DNA from 3 places in the Tardiphaga sp. 37S4 genome. Region 2 is predicted to be linked to each of the others. Evidence: predicted binding sites of a transcription regulator. Region 2 holds the regulator's gene; each other region holds the start of a gene.
What was found. Region 2 encodes LexA, which represses DNA repair genes until DNA is damaged. Its sites were predicted from a motif close to TGTTCNNNNTGTGTTCNG; they were not measured.

Region 1 (5,352 bases), 2.9 Mb from region 2:
CGCAAATTTCTCGTCTTATAATTTGTTTACGATCTTCTTGGATGCCTCTGGAATTAGAGCGCTGGCTGAATTGATCAGAATGCCAGTTAAAGAGTTTGATCAGAAATTCCCGCCAGAGAAGCGCAAGTATGTCTATTACGTAATAGGCTCTATTGGTGCTGGTAAAAGCACGGCGGCAAGCAATTTTCGAAATCTGATAACGTACGATGAGTGGATCGATGAGAGGCTGCCGGAGCTAGCGAAGCCCCAAAGCGAGGTTGATGAAGAGGTTGTGTCCGATTTGGATGGTTGGATTGCCACGCAGTTCATGAAGAAGAACCATGCGCTAAAGGATTGCCGAGAAGGAATCCACATAGTGGACCGATGTCCTCTCGACCCATTGACGTTCCCAGGAGATAGGCAAAGCAAGGCCCAGAAGCTGCTCCAAACCATCACAAACAACAAATCTATTCCGATTGAGGCCGGGCACGTGATTCTGCTCGACTGCGATTTCGATGAGTTGAAGCTTCGAAATAGTTTGAAGCACAAGTATTGGTCAAATCGAGAGTTGAAGGGGTTGTTGGAGGATATTGACGAGGTGTATCACCGCGTAGAAAAGACAGCAGTATGTACCCGAGGACGGGACGCCGCGGAGGTCGCGCGCGAGATTGCGAAGGTCATATTTTTGGCTGACTATGAGCCAGCAAATATTTCAGAGCATCTGCGGCACTTCGCAGGAGAGGAGTAAATGTCTGAGAGATTCTCTGTTTACTTTGCTGCGCCGCTTTTCAACGAAAGAGAGCGCGCGTTTAACGCGCGGCTTGTACACCAGATAGAATTGCTCGGAGCTGAGGTGTTCTTGCCGCAAAGAAACGGCGCGTTGTTGGTCGATATGTTGTCCGCCGGCGTCTCTCAACAAGTTGCCGAACGCCGCGTGTTTCTTCAAGACACAGAAGCAATGGCAAGGGCGTCGATGGCGGTGGCGGTCCTCGATGGAGCAGTAGTCGATGATGGAGTCGCGTTCGAAATCGGGTTTTTGTTCGCGCTCAAGACGAGGTGTATTGGCCTTCAGACGGATGTGAGGCGCGCTTTGCCTACTGGCAACAATCCCATGATCTCTCAAGGGCTAAATGGAATCGCGGGCTCAGAGGAAGAATTGCTAACTTGGATCAAGAGCGCTTTGGATCGAGCCAGCTGCCGTGAGGCAAGTCGAGCCTGTTAAAGTTAGGGCGACACACAGAGGTAAGTTCAAACAACAAAAACGGCCGGATCTTGCGATCCGGCCGTTTTCAAATTTCAGTCCGCTCAAGTTGAGCGGCGGGTCAGGCTCAGGCCGCGACTGCTGCGGTCTCGGCCTTCTTCTTCTCGATAGCGCGCTTGAGCAGCACGGCCTTCTGCGACAGCTCGCTCTCGCGGGCCTTGATCAGATAGGCATCGAAGCCACCGCGGTGGTCGACCGACTTCACGGCATTCGCCGACACGCGCAGGCGCACGCCGCGGCCGAGCACGTCGGACAGGAAGGTCACATTGACCAGGTTCGGCAGAAACCGGCGCTTGGTCTTGATGTTCGAATGGCTCACCTTGTGGCCCACCTGGGGGCCCTTCAGTGTCAGTTCACAGCGCCGAGACATGGCGAAAATCCTCTGTCATCCCCGCAGCTAAAAGGCGAAGAGCCCAAAGCCGGGCAGGGGGTCAAAAATCACGTCCATTTCAGGAGTGGCGGACGTATAGGGGGCTTGGCCGCGATCGTCAAGATATCCGGCCAGCGAAAGTCGCGGCAAAACCGGCAAAAGCCTGCGCTTTCGGGGGCTGTATAGCCCGTCCTACGAGCGGAAACCACATGGAATCTGGCGCGGTTCCCATCATATAAACGACGTATTCGGGCCGGAAACAGGTCGCTCCAGCCCAATTGAGCGATGCGGCCCTAGGCCTTTGGCCGGGGGATCGCCGACCAGGTGATATCAGCAAGTGAGCCTTCGCACGCCCAGCTTTGTGACCCGACCGGTGACGACCCCGCGGACCGCCGCGCCCGCAAGAGTACGATTTGCGGGTTTTGGCGCGCGTTTCGCCGTCGCCGCGGGCCTGATGCTGCCGGTTTTGCCGGTGGAGGCCTCGGCGCAGGCGCAAGGCCAGATCCAAAGCCAGACGCAAGGCCAGGCGCCGGCCGCCGTGCCGGTTCAGGCCCCCGCCCAGGCGGTGTTGGCCGGCGGCAAGCTCGAAGCCAAATATGAAGCCAGCCTCGCCGGCATCGCGGTGGGCAAGGGCCAGTGGGCCATCGACATCAATGAAGACCAGTATTCCGCGACCGCCAGTGGGGGCACCGCAGGTTTGCTGAAGGCATTTGCCGGCGGCTCGGGCTCCGGCCAGTCCACCGGCCGCGTGGTCGCGGGCGCGCTGGTGCCGTCGAATTATCAGGCCGTCACCACCTCCGCTAAGAAGTCCGAGACGATCAAGATGCTGATCACGCCGGGCTATGTGAAGGAGTTTTCCATCGAGCCGGAGCCGCCGCTCGATCCCGAGAAGATTCCGATCACCGATGCGCATCGCCGTAACGTGATCGATCCGATGACCGGCTCGCTGATGCGCGTCGGCGGCACCGGCGAATTGCTGACGCCGGATTCGTGCCGCACCGGCGCGTCGATCTTCGACGGCCGCATGCGCTACGATCTCAAGCTCGACTACAAGCGCATGGAAAGCGTGAAGGCCGAGAAGGGCTATCGCGGACCTGCCATCGTCTGCGCCGTCTATTTCACGCCGATCGCGGGCTATGTGCCCGACCGCGCCGCCATCAAATATCTTGCCGCCCAGCGCAATATCGAAGTGACCCTGGTGCCGATCGCCGGAACCCGCGTGCTGGTGCCCTATCGCATGGTGGTGCCGACCCCGCTCGGCGTCGCCATGCTGGAAGCCACCGAATTCGTCACCACCCCCGCGCCGGCCAAGGCCGTGGCGAAGACGAACTGAGTCGACGAACGAGCGGAGCGCGAGGACACGTTCAAAGGAGGCAACCCATCCGGCCTCATCCTGAGGAGCCCCGTCTTCGGGGCGTCTCCTGCGAATGGCAAAGTCATTCGCCCGGGATCGATGCAAGTCCGGCCCCGCCAGCTCATGGTTCGAGACGCGCGAAGCCGCGCTCCTCACCATGAGGGACCGAGACGGGACGCTGCCGCAGGATTGCCGCAAGACAAAGTGCGCCATCGCAGCATCGTCGCAAACGCGCCGCAGGATTTGCGCAGGATCCCGGCTTGACTCAAAGCCGGTTCGGAGTCCGTGCGCTGTTCATAACTTCGGGGATTTGTCGGCCCTTGTTGCGCTGTCACAAACTTGATCTAGTCAGTCTCGGAGAATGTCAGCGCGAGATGTTGGGGTGATGCGGCCAGGGAGGTGCCGAGTCACCGATTCGGGCCGCTTTCGTTCCGGACTCGTTCCAAACCATCAAAAAGCGCGGCTCTGAAGCGTCGTAACCTGTCTCGGTCTTGACAGTCGGCGACGCGGAAATATCTGAAAAACATGGCCTTTTTGTCTTCTCCGCCCACGCTGTCCAACGGCAGGGCCCCCGGCGCCGGCGTCACCGCGGTGCTCGGCCCCACCAATACCGGCAAGACCCACCTCGCCATCGAGCGCATGCTCGCGCATTCGTCGGGCATCATCGGCCTGCCGCTGCGCCTGCTGGCGCGCGAGGTCTATAATAAAATTTTGGACCGCGTCGGCCCCGAAGCCGTGGCGCTGATCACCGGCGAGGAGAAGATCAAGCCCGCCAAGCCGCGCTACTGGGTCTCCACCGTCGAGGCGATGCCGCGGGATCTCGACGTGTCGTTTCTGGCCGTCGACGAGATCCAGATAGCGGCAGATCTCGAGCGCGGCCATGTCTTCACCGATCGCATCCTGCATCGCCGCGGCCGCGACGAGACGCTGCTGCTCGGCGCCGCCACCATGCGCCCGATCATCGAGCGGCTGCTGCCCGGCGCCAGCATTGTCACCCGGCCGCGTCTGTCGCATCTGGAATTCGCCGGCGATCGCAAGATCACGCGGCAGCCGCGCAGGACAGCGATTGTCGCATTTTCCGCCGACGAAGTTTATGCGATTGCCGAACTCATCAAGCGCCAGCATGGCGGCGCTGCAGTCGTATTGGGCTCGCTGTCGCCGCGCACCCGCAACGCGCAGGTCGCGATGTTCCAGAATGGTGACGTTGACTACCTAGTGGCAACCGACGCGGTCGGAATGGGCCTCAATCTCGACGTCGATCACGTCGCATTTGCCAGTGACCGCAAATATGACGGCTATCAATTCCGTCGCCTGACGCCGTCGGAATTCGCACAGATCGCCGGCCGCGCCGGCCGCGCGACGCGCAACGGTACCTTCGGCACCACAGGCCGCTGCGAGCCGTTCGAGCCCGAACTCGTCAATCAGTTGCAGAACCACATCTTCGAGCCGGTGAAGGTGCTGCAGTGGCGCAATTCGAAGCTGGATTTCTCATCGATCGCGTCGCTGCAGGTGTCGCTGGCGGAGGTGCCGCGCCATGAGGCGCTGACCCGTGCGCCGATCGCCGAGGACCTGCGCGTGCTCGATCATGCCGTCCGTGACGTCGACGTGCGCGAAATGGCGCAGGGCAAGGTCGCCGTCGAGAAACTGTGGGATGCGTGCCAGATTCCAGATTACCGCCGCATCGCGCCCGCTGCACACGCAGAGCTGGTAGTCACTATCTTCAACTTCCTGATGCAGCGTGGGCGCATCCCCGATGCCTGGTTTGGCGCTCAAATCGCGCAAGCGGACCGAACCGATGGCGATATCGACACATTATCGGGCCGAATCGCGCAAATCCGGACCTGGACATTCGTGGCAAATCGTCCCGATTGGCTCTCAGATCCCGATCATTGGCAGGGAATTTCGCGCGAATTGGAAAATAAACTGTCAGATGCCCTTCATGAGAGGCTCACTGAGCGTTTCGTTGATCGTCGTACCAGTGTATTGATGCGCCGCTTGCGGGAAAACACGATGCTGAATACTGAAATTGGTAAGACGGGCGAAGTGATCGTAGAGGGCCATGTAATTGGCCGTCTCGACGGATTTACATTTTTGCCCGATGCGGCCGAGGCTGGCTCGGATGCGAAGGCCTTGCAGGCCACGGCGCTGAAGGCGCTGGCCGGCGAGATCGACGCGCGCGCCGAGAAACTCGGCAACGCGCCGGACGATCAGTTCGTGCTCGCCTCCGACGGCACCATGCGCTGGACCGGCGATGCGGTGGCCCGTCTGGTCGCAGCCGACGACGTGCTGCATCCCCGTCTCCGTATCATCGCCGACGAGCGCCTCTCCGGCGCGCCGCGCGATGCGGTTCAGGCCCGTCTCGATCTCTGGCTGAAGATGCATATTGAG
Region 2 (5,352 bases):
CTTCATGAAATTCCACCCGCTCTATGCCGGTCGCTTCGCCATGGGGCTCAAGGAGCTTGGTCCGGATTCCCCGGGTATCATCGCGACGCAGTCGACCCATAAGCAGCTCGCGAGCTTCTCGCAGGCGTCGCAGATCCACATGAAGGATCGCCACATCCGCGGGCAGAAGCGCCGCGTCGAGCACCGGCGCTTCAACGAAAGCTTCATGCAGCACGCCTCGACCTCGCCATTCTATCCACTGTTCGCATCATTGGATGTCGGCGCGCAGATGATGAAGGGCCGCTCGGGCGAAGTGTTGTGGGACGATACGATCCGCCTCGGCATCGAACTGCGCAAGAAGATGCGCGCGGTGCGCCGCGAGTTCGAGGAGAAGGAAACCCGCGCCGAGCGTCGCTGGTTCTTCGAACCCTTCGTGCCCGAGCGCGTCGCGATTCCCGACGCAGCCAGCGAAGGTGCTGTTCACAATGTGCCGTGGGAAAGCATCGGCACTGACCAGCTCGCCACCAATCCGGCTTATTGGCAGCTCGCGCCTGACGCCGCTTGGCATGGCTTCCCCGGCATGGAAGCCGGTTTCACCATGACCGATCCCAACAAGCTGACGGTGCTGACACCCGGCTTCGACCGCACCACCGGCGGCTATGCGGAACACGGCATCCCCGCGCCCGTGGTCGCGCAGTTCCTGCGCGAAAATCGCATCGTGCCGGAGAAGAACGATCTCAACTCGCTGCTCTTCCTGCTGACGCCCGGCGTGGAAGCCAGCAAGGCCGGCACGCTGATATCGGGCCTCGTCGCCTTCAAGAAGCTTCATGACGACAACGCCCTGCTCGAAGACGTCATCCCGGAATTCGCACGGCGCAGGCCCGCGCGTTACGCGGGCATACGCCTGAGGGATCTATGCGGCGACATGCACCGGTTCTTCCGCGAGGCCAATGTGAGCGAACTTCAGACCAGGCAATTCTCCGCTGACCATCTGCCGGAGATTGCCATGTCACCCCATGATGCCGCGCGCTGTCTGGTGCGCAACGACGTCGATTACCTCCCGATCGATGAGATCTTCGGGCGCGTCGCGACGACGCCGTTCGTGGTCTACCCGCCCGGCATCGCCACGATCGTCCCCGGAGAACGGCTCACCGAACGGTCAAAGCCGATGATCGATTATCTCAGGATGTTCGAGACCTGCTTCAACACCTTCCCGGGCTTCGACGTCGAAATCCAGGGCATCTACCGCAAGGTCGACGCCAATGGCCGGATCCGACTTTACACTTACGTGGTCTCCGAATAGGGAGCACGTAAGGAGCCTGATTTGCCAACGGAACTCGAACAGCCGGTCGTCATCCGACCATCACGCGACACCGACGTCGATGCCATGCTGGCGATCTATCGCCGGCACATCCGGCAAGGCGTCGAGGAAGGCGTCAGCGACGCGGACACGCCGCAGCCCGACGATCTCAGAGACCGGCGCAAGAACCTGCGCAGCAAACGGTTCCCGCATCTCGTCGCCACGCAAGGCGGCGAGGTCGTCGGCTACGCCTATGTGGTGCTGTTTCGGAAGCGACCGGCCTATCGCTACACGGTCAAGCATTCGATCTATATCCACCACGGACATGTCGGCCGGGGCATCGGCCGGCTGTTGATGCGCGAGTTGATCGATGTCTGCGCGGCGGCCGGCTTCCGGCAGATCATCGGCTATATCGATGCCGACAACACGGCCTCGCTCGGCTTGCATGAGAGCTTCGGCTTTGCCCGCGTCGGCTTGCTGCCCGGCGTCGCCTATCGCTCCGGCCGCTGGGCCGACACGATCATGGTTCAGCGCTCGCTGGCGACCGGCTCCACGACTCCGCCGCCGCCCATTGGGCGCGTGACGTCCGCGTAGCCCAAGCGACCGCGGAAGCATTTTCCATGTCCGTCGAGGATCGACGACTGGTGAGGAACAGCCTCCTCAAACCTCACTCAACGTGCGTTCTGTTGACGGCAAATTAAGCATTGCAGAACACATATGGAACATATAGTGTTCGTTCATGATTTGTTTCGAGATTCTGTGGCTTTGAGTAGTTTGAGAGTGCCCGAACTCGCGCAACCGATCTTCGAACGATCGTCTCTGGATTGAGGCTCACCGTTCGAAGGCCCTTTGAAACGCACGCGGCGGCCGACACCGTCAACTGAGGATGGCTTCAGATGCTCACGCGCAAACAATACGAACTCCTGCGATTCATCGATCAACGGCTGAAGGAAGCCGGCGTCCCACCGTCCTTCGACGAGATGAAGGATGCGCTCGACCTGCGCTCGAAGTCCGGCATCCATCGTCTGATCACGGCGCTGGAAGAACGCGGCTTCATACGCCGTCTGCCCAACCGCGCCCGTGCCATCGAAGTCATCAAGCTGCCAGAGCTCGGCGCACCGGTCACCGGCGGCACCGGGCGCCGCGGCTTCACGCCCAGCGTCATCGAAGGCACGCTTGGCAAGGTGCGTTCGGCCGCCAGCATCGCCAGCAACAGCGGTGATGATGACAATGGCCGCACGGTTGCTATCCCGGTCATGGGCCGGATCGCGGCCGGTACGCCGATCGAGGCGCTGCAGACCCGTAGCCACACCATCAGCATGCCCGCCGACATGCTCGGTTCCGGCGAACATTACGCGCTCGAAGTGCGCGGCGATTCCATGCAGGACGCCGGCATTCTCGACGGCGACACCGTGCTGATCCAGCGCAACGAGAGCGCCGACACCGGCGACATCGTGGTGGCCCTGATCGACGACGAGGAAGCCACGTTGAAGCGCTTCCGCCGCCGCGGCGCGTCGATCGCGCTGGAGCCTGCGAATGACGCCTACGAGGTCCGTATCCTGCCACCCAACCGGGTGCGCATTCAGGGCAAGCTGATCGGCCTGTATCGCCGCTACTGAGATTTGCGCCTCGGCGGATTACTGATCTTCGGGTTGAAGATCGGTTTCCGCCGGCGTCGCATCCACCGGCCGGTTTTGCGGTGGACGACTGTTCTGGATCAGATCTTGCTGGGGCTCATCGGGAATTGCGCGCGACCACGGACGGTCCAGGCCCCGTGGCCGCACGGCATCGATGGTAAAGCCGTTTGCGGTTCGCTGCAGGCTCACCGCACCATTTCGTTGCAAGCGATCCTGATCGATCACCAGCGCCCTGCAATCCCTCGGCGGCTGTTTCGTCGTGACGATGAGCGCCGCTTTCTCGCAATCATCCGTGAAGGCGTCCGGCTGTAAAACCAGCGCCACCAAAGCGCCATCGGCCAGCGGCGTGATGCATCCGTCGCGGTCGCAGGACACACCGTGGCTGACGGAGGCATCGGTCGGCAGACGCGCATCGGCATCGCCGGCGAGCCACTCTTTCAGCAAAAATGTATCCTTGGCGCTGCGCATCACATGCAGGCGTCCGTCCCTGCCCCGTACCGCGACGCTGCGACCATCACCCGAGATCAGGACATCCGGCTGCTTCACCAGCAATGCCCAGACAATCGAGAGCATCAGCACGCCAGCCCCCGCGAAGCGCAACGGCGTGCGCAGCAATCCCAGCACGATGATGCCGATACTGGCTGATATCAGCGGTCCCGTCCCGAAGGCCGGCATCCGGCCGATGGCGCCGGGCACGGCTGCGACCCATTGCGTGACCACGATCATCCACTGGATGCCGACATCCATCAGCCGCCAGAACACACCGTCAAAGCCGAACGGCATGGCTGCCAAACCAAGAATACCCGCCGGCATCACCAGCGCCGAGACCACCGGCATCGCCAGAAGATTGGCGACAACGCCATAAGGCGTGACGCGGTGGAAATGAAATGCGGCATAGGGCGTGGTGGCGAGGCCCGCGACCAGCGAGGCCAGCACGAGCATCGCGATCTCGCGTCCGCCCCATAGCGCCACGCGCGCCGTCGCGGAATGATCGGGCGACGCAAACAGCGCGGGCATGCCGATCTGCACCAATGCGACCAGCCCCAGCGTCGCCGCGAATGACATCTGAAAACTCGGATGCACCAGTGCTTCCGGCGCCACGATCAGCACAACCATTGCTGCCACCGCCAGCGTACGGAACGTCACCGCCCGGCGATCGACCATGACTGCCATCAACACAACGGCCGTCATGAAAAAGGATCTCTGTGTCGCGACTTCGGCACCTGACAGCAGCAAATAGAACAGTGCTGCGAATAACGCCGCAGCCGCTGCGACTTTCTTGATCGGGAATGTCACCGTCAGGACAGGGATCAGTGCCAGCAGTGCGCGTATCGCAAAGAACACCACGCCGGCGACAACGGCCATGTGATAGCCGGAGATCGACAACACATGACCGAGGCCGGAGATGAACATCGCATCATTGACGTCAGCCGAAATCGCATCGCGGCGGCCCGTGAGCAGCGCCGTGGCAATGGCGCGGCTATCGCCCGAGAGCACGGTGCGGATCCGCGCGTCGATGGCGTCGCGCAGCCCCTGCATGGTCGCCGAATAGCGTAACGCCACACTCGGCTGTATCGGCGGGTCGACCGCCTTGATGCCGCCCATCACAAAACCGGACGCGCCGATCCCTTGAAAATACAAATCTCGTCCGAAGTCGTAGCTACCCGGCCGGAGCGGCGACAGCGGCGGCTGCAGCCTTGCCTTCAATTCGACGAAGCTGCCGACGACAGGCGCCGTGCCCTTCTTCACCGACAGCCGCACACGGGTGAGCTTCGGTGCGGCGCGCGGGCTGTCCATCGTGGCAACGCGGAGCACGAAGCGATCCGTGCGCTCCCGTTCCTCGTGGGTTTCGACGAAGCCGGTCAGCGCGACGGAATAGAGCGGCTTCGCCAGAACCTCATGAGCCACACGCGCGGTTTTCATGGCCGCCATCGCGAAGCCGGACGCGATGGCCGCAATGAGCAAGATCAAGGGAAACCATCGCTGCCGCCGCAGCAAAAACGCAGCCACGCAAAGAAGGCCAGCCGTCGCGGCGGCAACCCAGGCTACCGGCTCATGCTCAGCGGCAAAATACAGCGCGATGCCGGTCCCGAAAGCGATCGGCACCCAAGGCAGCAAGCGACCGGGACCCGCTTCGGCCCGCACCCACGTCCAGAGCGTCTCGAAGCCCGACGTTGATGACGTCGGTGACGGGACAGCGACGCCTGCCGTGGCCGGCGGCGGCCATGTGGTCGCCGTGCCGGATCGGCCCCGCCGCTGTTGCTGATCCCCGCCCCGCGCCATCGAACGCACACACGCCAAGCTTGTCCTTCCGAATGCTATCGGAAGGGCAAGCGGCGGCTAGCGGAACGGATGCAGAATACGAAAACTAATCCCTGGGGTTGCTCAAGCGAGCTTGGCGTAGCTGTCGCGCAGACCGACGGTACGGTTGAAGAC
Region 3 (5,352 bases), 2.1 Mb from region 2:
CGCCTCGAAATCATCCGGCACGATATCCGCCGACAGCACGCCGACCGGATGCGGCCGCAGATGGGCATTCATGCCATCGCGAAAGCGACCCGGCACCAGCACTTTCGGCACGTCGCAATGGGCGACCTGGCCGAGCGCATGGACGCCGGCATCGGTGCGACCGGCGCCATGGACGCGGATCGGCTCGCCGCAAATGGCCTCGGCGGCACGCTCCAGCGCGCCCTGTACGGTCAGCGTCGCGTTGGCCTGCACCTGCCATCCGGAAAATGGCGCGCCGTCATATTCGATGATCATCTTGTAGCGCGGCATCAGCCCACCCGCAGCGGCGGCTTCAACGGCGTGCCACGCAGAAATTCACTGGCCTTCATCGGCTGCTTGCCGGCGCGCTGCAGATCGATGACGCGGATCGCGCCCTCGCCGCAGGCGACGGTGAGCTGATCGTCGATGATCTCGCCGGGCGCACCCGCGCCCTTTGCAAGCTCGCAGCGCAGAACCTTCACGCGTACCGCCTCGCCCTCGATCGGCACTTCGCACCACGCGCCGGGAAACGGTGACAGCCCATGGCAATGCCTGAGCACCTCGCGCGCCGGCTTCGACCAGTCGATCTTGGCCTCCGCCTTGTCGATCTTGGCCGCGTAAGTGACGCCGTCTGCGCTCTGCGGGGTCAGGCTCAGCCGTCCCCTTTCCAGCGCACCCATGGCCCGCACCATCAAGTCGGCACCAAGCGGCGCCAGCGCATCGTGCAGGTCCAGCGCCGTCATCGCATCGGTGATCGCCAGGCGCTCGGCCATGGCGACATCGCCGGTGTCGAGGCCGACATCCATCTTCATCACCATGACACCGCTCTCGGCGTCGCCCTCCATAATGGCACGATTGATCGGCGCCGCGCCGCGCCAGCGCGGCAGCAGCGAGCCGTGCAGGTTGAAACAGCCCATGGGGGGAACATCGAGAATATTCTGCGGCAGGATCATGCCATAGGCGACGACGACCGCAGCCTCGGCCTCAAGCGACCGGAACTCGACTTCCGCCTCCGGCGTCCGCAGCGTCTTCGGCGTGAACACGGGAATGCCGAGCCGTTCCGCCTCGCGCGCCACCGGCGTCGGCTGCAGCTTCATGCCACGGCCAGCGGGCTTTGCTTCGCGGGTATAGACCGCCACGATCTCATGGCCATGGGCCACGAGTTCGAGCAGCGTCGGCACCGCGAAATCCGGCGTGCCCATGAAGATCAAACGAAGCGACATAGGTCGGAGCCGATCTGTTGCAGCGTTACGCGGAGAAACCTACTCCGCGCGCTTGGCGAGCTTGGTGAACTTCTTCAGCACGCGGTCGCGCTTCAGCTTGGAAAGGTAATCGACGAACAGCACGCCATTGAGATGGTCGATCTCGTGCTGAATGCAGGTGGCGAACAGACCAGAGGCCTCTTCCTCGATGGTCTTGCCGTCGAGGTCCATATAGCGAATCCGCACTGTCGCCGGGCGTTCCACTTCCTCGTAATATTCGGGAATCGACAGGCAGCCTTCCTCATAGACCGAGAGTTCTTCCGAGGCCGAGATGATCTCCGGATTAATGAAGACGCGCGGCTTCTTGCCGTCCTCCTCGTCGTCCTTCTTGGCGATGTCCATGGTGATCAGCCGCAGCGGAACCGCGATCTGGATCGCCGCCAGCCCGATCCCGGGTGCGTCATACATCGTCTCGAACATGTCGTCGGCGAGCTTGCGCACCTCTGACGTCACCTTCTCGACTGGTTTGGAGATCAGCCGCAACTGTTTGTCGGGCAGGATAATGATTTCACGAATGGCCATGGCGGCGATTTAATCTGCGCGCCGGTCCGGGTCAATCCGCTGGAAAAGCTGGACTTTGAAGGACGTTAACTCCCCGCTAACCATGAAAATTGAGGCGCGGTTAACCATGCTGGTTAAGGTCCGCTTAACCACATTTCTTAGGCTTGGGTTAACCAGGAAAATTCATTTTGCATTAACCATAAATGTTCCCTCTTCGTTCGCGCAACCGACCGAATCGGCTACAAGGATGGGATGAACGAGATTCTTTTCATGATCGGCGACATGCCGGTCACCGCCGGCGTGGCATTGATGGGCTTCAGTGCTCTGGCGCTGGGTTTGCTGCTCACCATCGCCATCATCATCGCTCGCTCCGGTAGCCGCGGCGCCGCCATGGCCATGGCCCAGGCGATCCGCGCCGACGAACTGGAAGAACGCCTCAGCGAAGTGCTGAAAGCACAGAACGAAGCCACCGGCCGCGTCGACGCCATGGGCCAGGCCTTGGCGGGCCGTCAGGCCGACATGGCACGCGCGGTGTCCGAGCGGCTGGACTCCGTGACCCATCGCGTCGGCCAATCCATGGAACAGACCACGCGCAACACCATGGAAAGCCTGAGCGCGCTGCATGAGCGCCTGGGCATTATCGACAACGCCCACAAGAATCTCACCGACCTCACCTCGCAGGTGACGACCTTGCGTGACGTGCTCGCCAACAAGCAGTCACGCGGCGCCTTCGGTCAGGCGCGGATGGAAAGCATCGTCAAGGACGGCATGCCGAGCGGCGCCTATGCGTTCCAGCACACGCTATCGTCGGGCAAGCGGCCGGACTGCGTGATCTTCCTGCCGGACCAGCGCCCGCTGTGCATCGACGCGAAATTCCCGCTGGAAGCCGTCACGGCGCTGCATGACGCGCGCAGCGATGACGAGAAGAAATACGCAGCGCAGCGCTTGCGCGCGGACGTGATGAAACATGTCACCGACATCGCCGAGAAGTATCTGGTGGCCGGCGAGACGCAGGATACGGCGCTGATGTTCGTGCCATCGGAGTCCGTCTATGCGGAAATCCATGACGGCTTCGACGACATCATCCAGAAGGCCTATCGCGCCCGCGTCGTGCTGGTTTCCCCCTCGCTGCTGATGCTGGCTATCCAGGTGATGCAGCAAATCCTGAAGGACGCGCGGATGCGCGACGCCGCCGACCAGATCCGCACCGAGGTACTGAATCTGGGCGACGACCTCACCCGGTTGCGCGATCGCGTGATGAAGCTGCAGACGCATTTCGGGCAGGCCAATGAGGACGTCCGCCAGATCCTGATCTCCGCCGACAAGATCGAGAAGCGCGCCGGCCGCATCGAGGAACTGGATTTCAGCAAGAGCGAGCCCGCGGCCGAGGTAGCCCCGGTCATCGCGAAGACCGCCGCCCCCGACATGTTCGCGCCACTGCCGCGCAAGATTCAGGCAGGGGAATAGCTCCAGAACTCCAACTGTCATCGCCCGGCCGAGCGCGCAATTGCGCGCTTGGACCGGGCGATCCAGTATCCGGCGGCGGTTGTAGTTTGCTATGAAGTATCAACGTTAAGGGCAGTGTATACTGGATCGCCCGGACAAGCCGGGCGATAACAACTGAGAAAGTGGTGCCGAGAGGCAACTGAGTTATTGCGCCCTCACCGGCAGATGATCGGATACAGATCGTCCCAGTTCGGATTATCCTTCTCGATCAGCGCAATCTTCCATTCCCGCTTCCACTTCTTGAGCCGCTTCTCACGAAGCATCGCGTATTCGATATTGTCGAAGTGTTCGAAGTAAACGAGGCGATCCACACCATATTGCTTCGTGAATCCCTCTGCGGCTTTCGTTTTGTGTTCGTATACGCGGCGAATGAGATCGTTCGTCACGCCGATATAAAGCGTTCCGCCGATGTCGCTTGCTAGAATGTAGACGTAAAAGTTGTAGGCACGCATCGTCAGGACTCGCCACTGCCGTTGCACCAAACTCACTTGTCGTCACCCGGCTTGACCGGTTGACCCAGTATACACCGACCTTACGTTCGTACGACGCTGCCAAACACAACCAACGCCGGATACTGGATCGCCCGGTCCTAGCGCGCAATTGCGCGCCAGGCCGGGCGATGACAACCGAGGGGAAGGATACGAAGCCACAGGCCGCTCCTTCCCGAATCTGCTAACCCTTCCCCATGACCAGCGCGCCAGACTCGTCCGAAGCCGCCCACGCCCTGAAGCCCCGTGCCACCTGGCGCGAGAGCATGGCGGTGTATCTGCAGCCGCGGGTGCTGATCGTGCTGCTGCTTGGTCTGTCGTCGGGTCTGCCGCTTGCATTGTCCGGTTCCACGCTGCTGGTGTGGATGCGCGAATCCGGCGTCGATCTCGGTACCATCGGGTTGTTCGCCCTCGTCGGCACGCCCTACACGCTGAAGTTCCTTTGGGCGCCGCTGGTCGACGCGCTGCATGTGCCGTTCTTCACGCGGCAATTCGGCCGCCGCCGTGGCTGGCTGGTGTTCTCGCAACTGTTGCTTATCGGCGCGATCCTGCTCCTTGCACTGACCGACCCCGCCCGCTCGCCACTGTTCGTCGCCCTTGGTGCGCTGCTGGTCGCTGCGATGTCATCGACGCAGGACATTGTCGTCGATGCGTTTCGTGTGGAGAGCCTGCCGGAGAGCGAACAGGCGGCCGGCATGGCGTCTTATGTCGCGGCCTATCGCATCGGCATGCTGATCTCGACCGCCGGCGTGCTGTTTCTGGTCAGCGCCTTCGAAAGCACCGGCATCGCGCGCTCCACCGCATGGATGTGGGGCTATGTGGCGATGGCTGCGATGGTGCTGATCGGCACAGTCACAGCGCTTGCGGCCACCGAGCCCGAGCAATCCGCGCAGGCCGAAGCCGCCACACGCGGCGACAGCGCCTTCACGCGCGTGCTGCAGGCCGCAATCGGCGCGTTCTCCGAATTCCTGGCGCGCAAGGACGCCTGGGCGGCGCTGGCGTTCGTGGTGCTGTTCAAATTTACCGACGCCTTTTCCGGCACCATGACCGCGCCCTTCGTGATCGATCTCGGTTTCACGCGGAATGACTATGCGGCCATCGTCAAAGGCGTCGGCCTTGCCGCGACGCTGATTGGCGGTTTCGCTGGAGGTTTTGTCGCGCGGCGCTATTCGCTTGCGGCGAGTTTGTGGATCGGCGCCGTGTTGCAGGCGGTGTCCAATCTCGCCTTCTCGTGGCTCGCCATCGTCGGCGTCAATCAATGGGCGCTGGCACTGGCCATCTCGGTCGAGAATTTCACCAGCGCCATCGGTACGGTGATCTTCGTGGCCTACCTTTCGGCGCTGTGCAAAAACCCGCTGCACACAGCCACGCAATATGCGCTGCTCACGGCGCTCGCTGCGGTGGGGCGGACCTATCTGTCGGCAGGTGCAGGTTACGTCGCGCAGGCGACGGGATGGCCGATGTTCTTCGTCATCAGCGTGGTCGTCGCGGTGCCGAGCCTGATCCTCCTGATCTGGCTGCAGCGCCGCGCGCATTTCGAGATGCTGGGGCCGGTAAGGGTTTAACCGAAGCGAACT

Region 1: a site for LexA is predicted at 3,392-3,409, ahead of LPB73_RS28045 (helicase-related protein). Genes of this name have one in related genera too.
Region 3: a site for LexA is predicted at 1,986-2,003, ahead of LPB73_RS22650 (DNA recombination protein RmuC). Genes of this name have one in related genera too.

What each region holds. Positions count from the first base shown of each region.
Region 1 is NZ_CP088008.1:5,902,718-5,908,069, forward strand. It holds gene LPB73_RS28025 (SIR2 family protein) at 1-727, shown strand, start outside; gene LPB73_RS28030 (nucleoside 2-deoxyribosyltransferase) at 728-1,201, shown strand; gene rpmB (50S ribosomal protein L28) at 1,308-1,610, opposite strand; gene LPB73_RS28040 (DUF3108 domain-containing protein) at 1,984-2,943, shown strand; gene LPB73_RS28045 (helicase-related protein) at 3,490-5,352, shown strand, end outside.
Region 2 is NZ_CP088008.1:2,649,036-2,654,387, forward strand. It holds gene LPB73_RS12940 (Orn/Lys/Arg decarboxylase N-terminal domain-containing protein) at 1-1,282, shown strand, start outside; gene LPB73_RS12945 (GNAT family N-acetyltransferase) at 1,304-1,873, shown strand; gene lexA (transcriptional repressor LexA) at 2,176-2,898, shown strand; gene LPB73_RS12955 (ComEC/Rec2 family competence protein) at 2,917-5,199, opposite strand; gene LPB73_RS12960 (glutamine--tRNA ligase/YqeY domain fusion protein) at 5,302-5,352, opposite strand, start outside.
Region 3 is NZ_CP088008.1:4,754,873-4,760,224, forward strand. It holds gene truA (tRNA pseudouridine(38-40) synthase TruA) at 1-309, opposite strand, end outside; gene fmt (methionyl-tRNA formyltransferase) at 309-1,241, opposite strand; gene def (peptide deformylase) at 1,281-1,802, opposite strand; gene LPB73_RS22650 (DNA recombination protein RmuC) at 2,034-3,248, shown strand; gene LPB73_RS22655 (GIY-YIG nuclease family protein) at 3,443-3,739, opposite strand; gene LPB73_RS22660 (AmpG family muropeptide MFS transporter) at 3,973-5,340, shown strand; gene LPB73_RS22665 (hypothetical protein) at 5,352-5,352, opposite strand, start outside.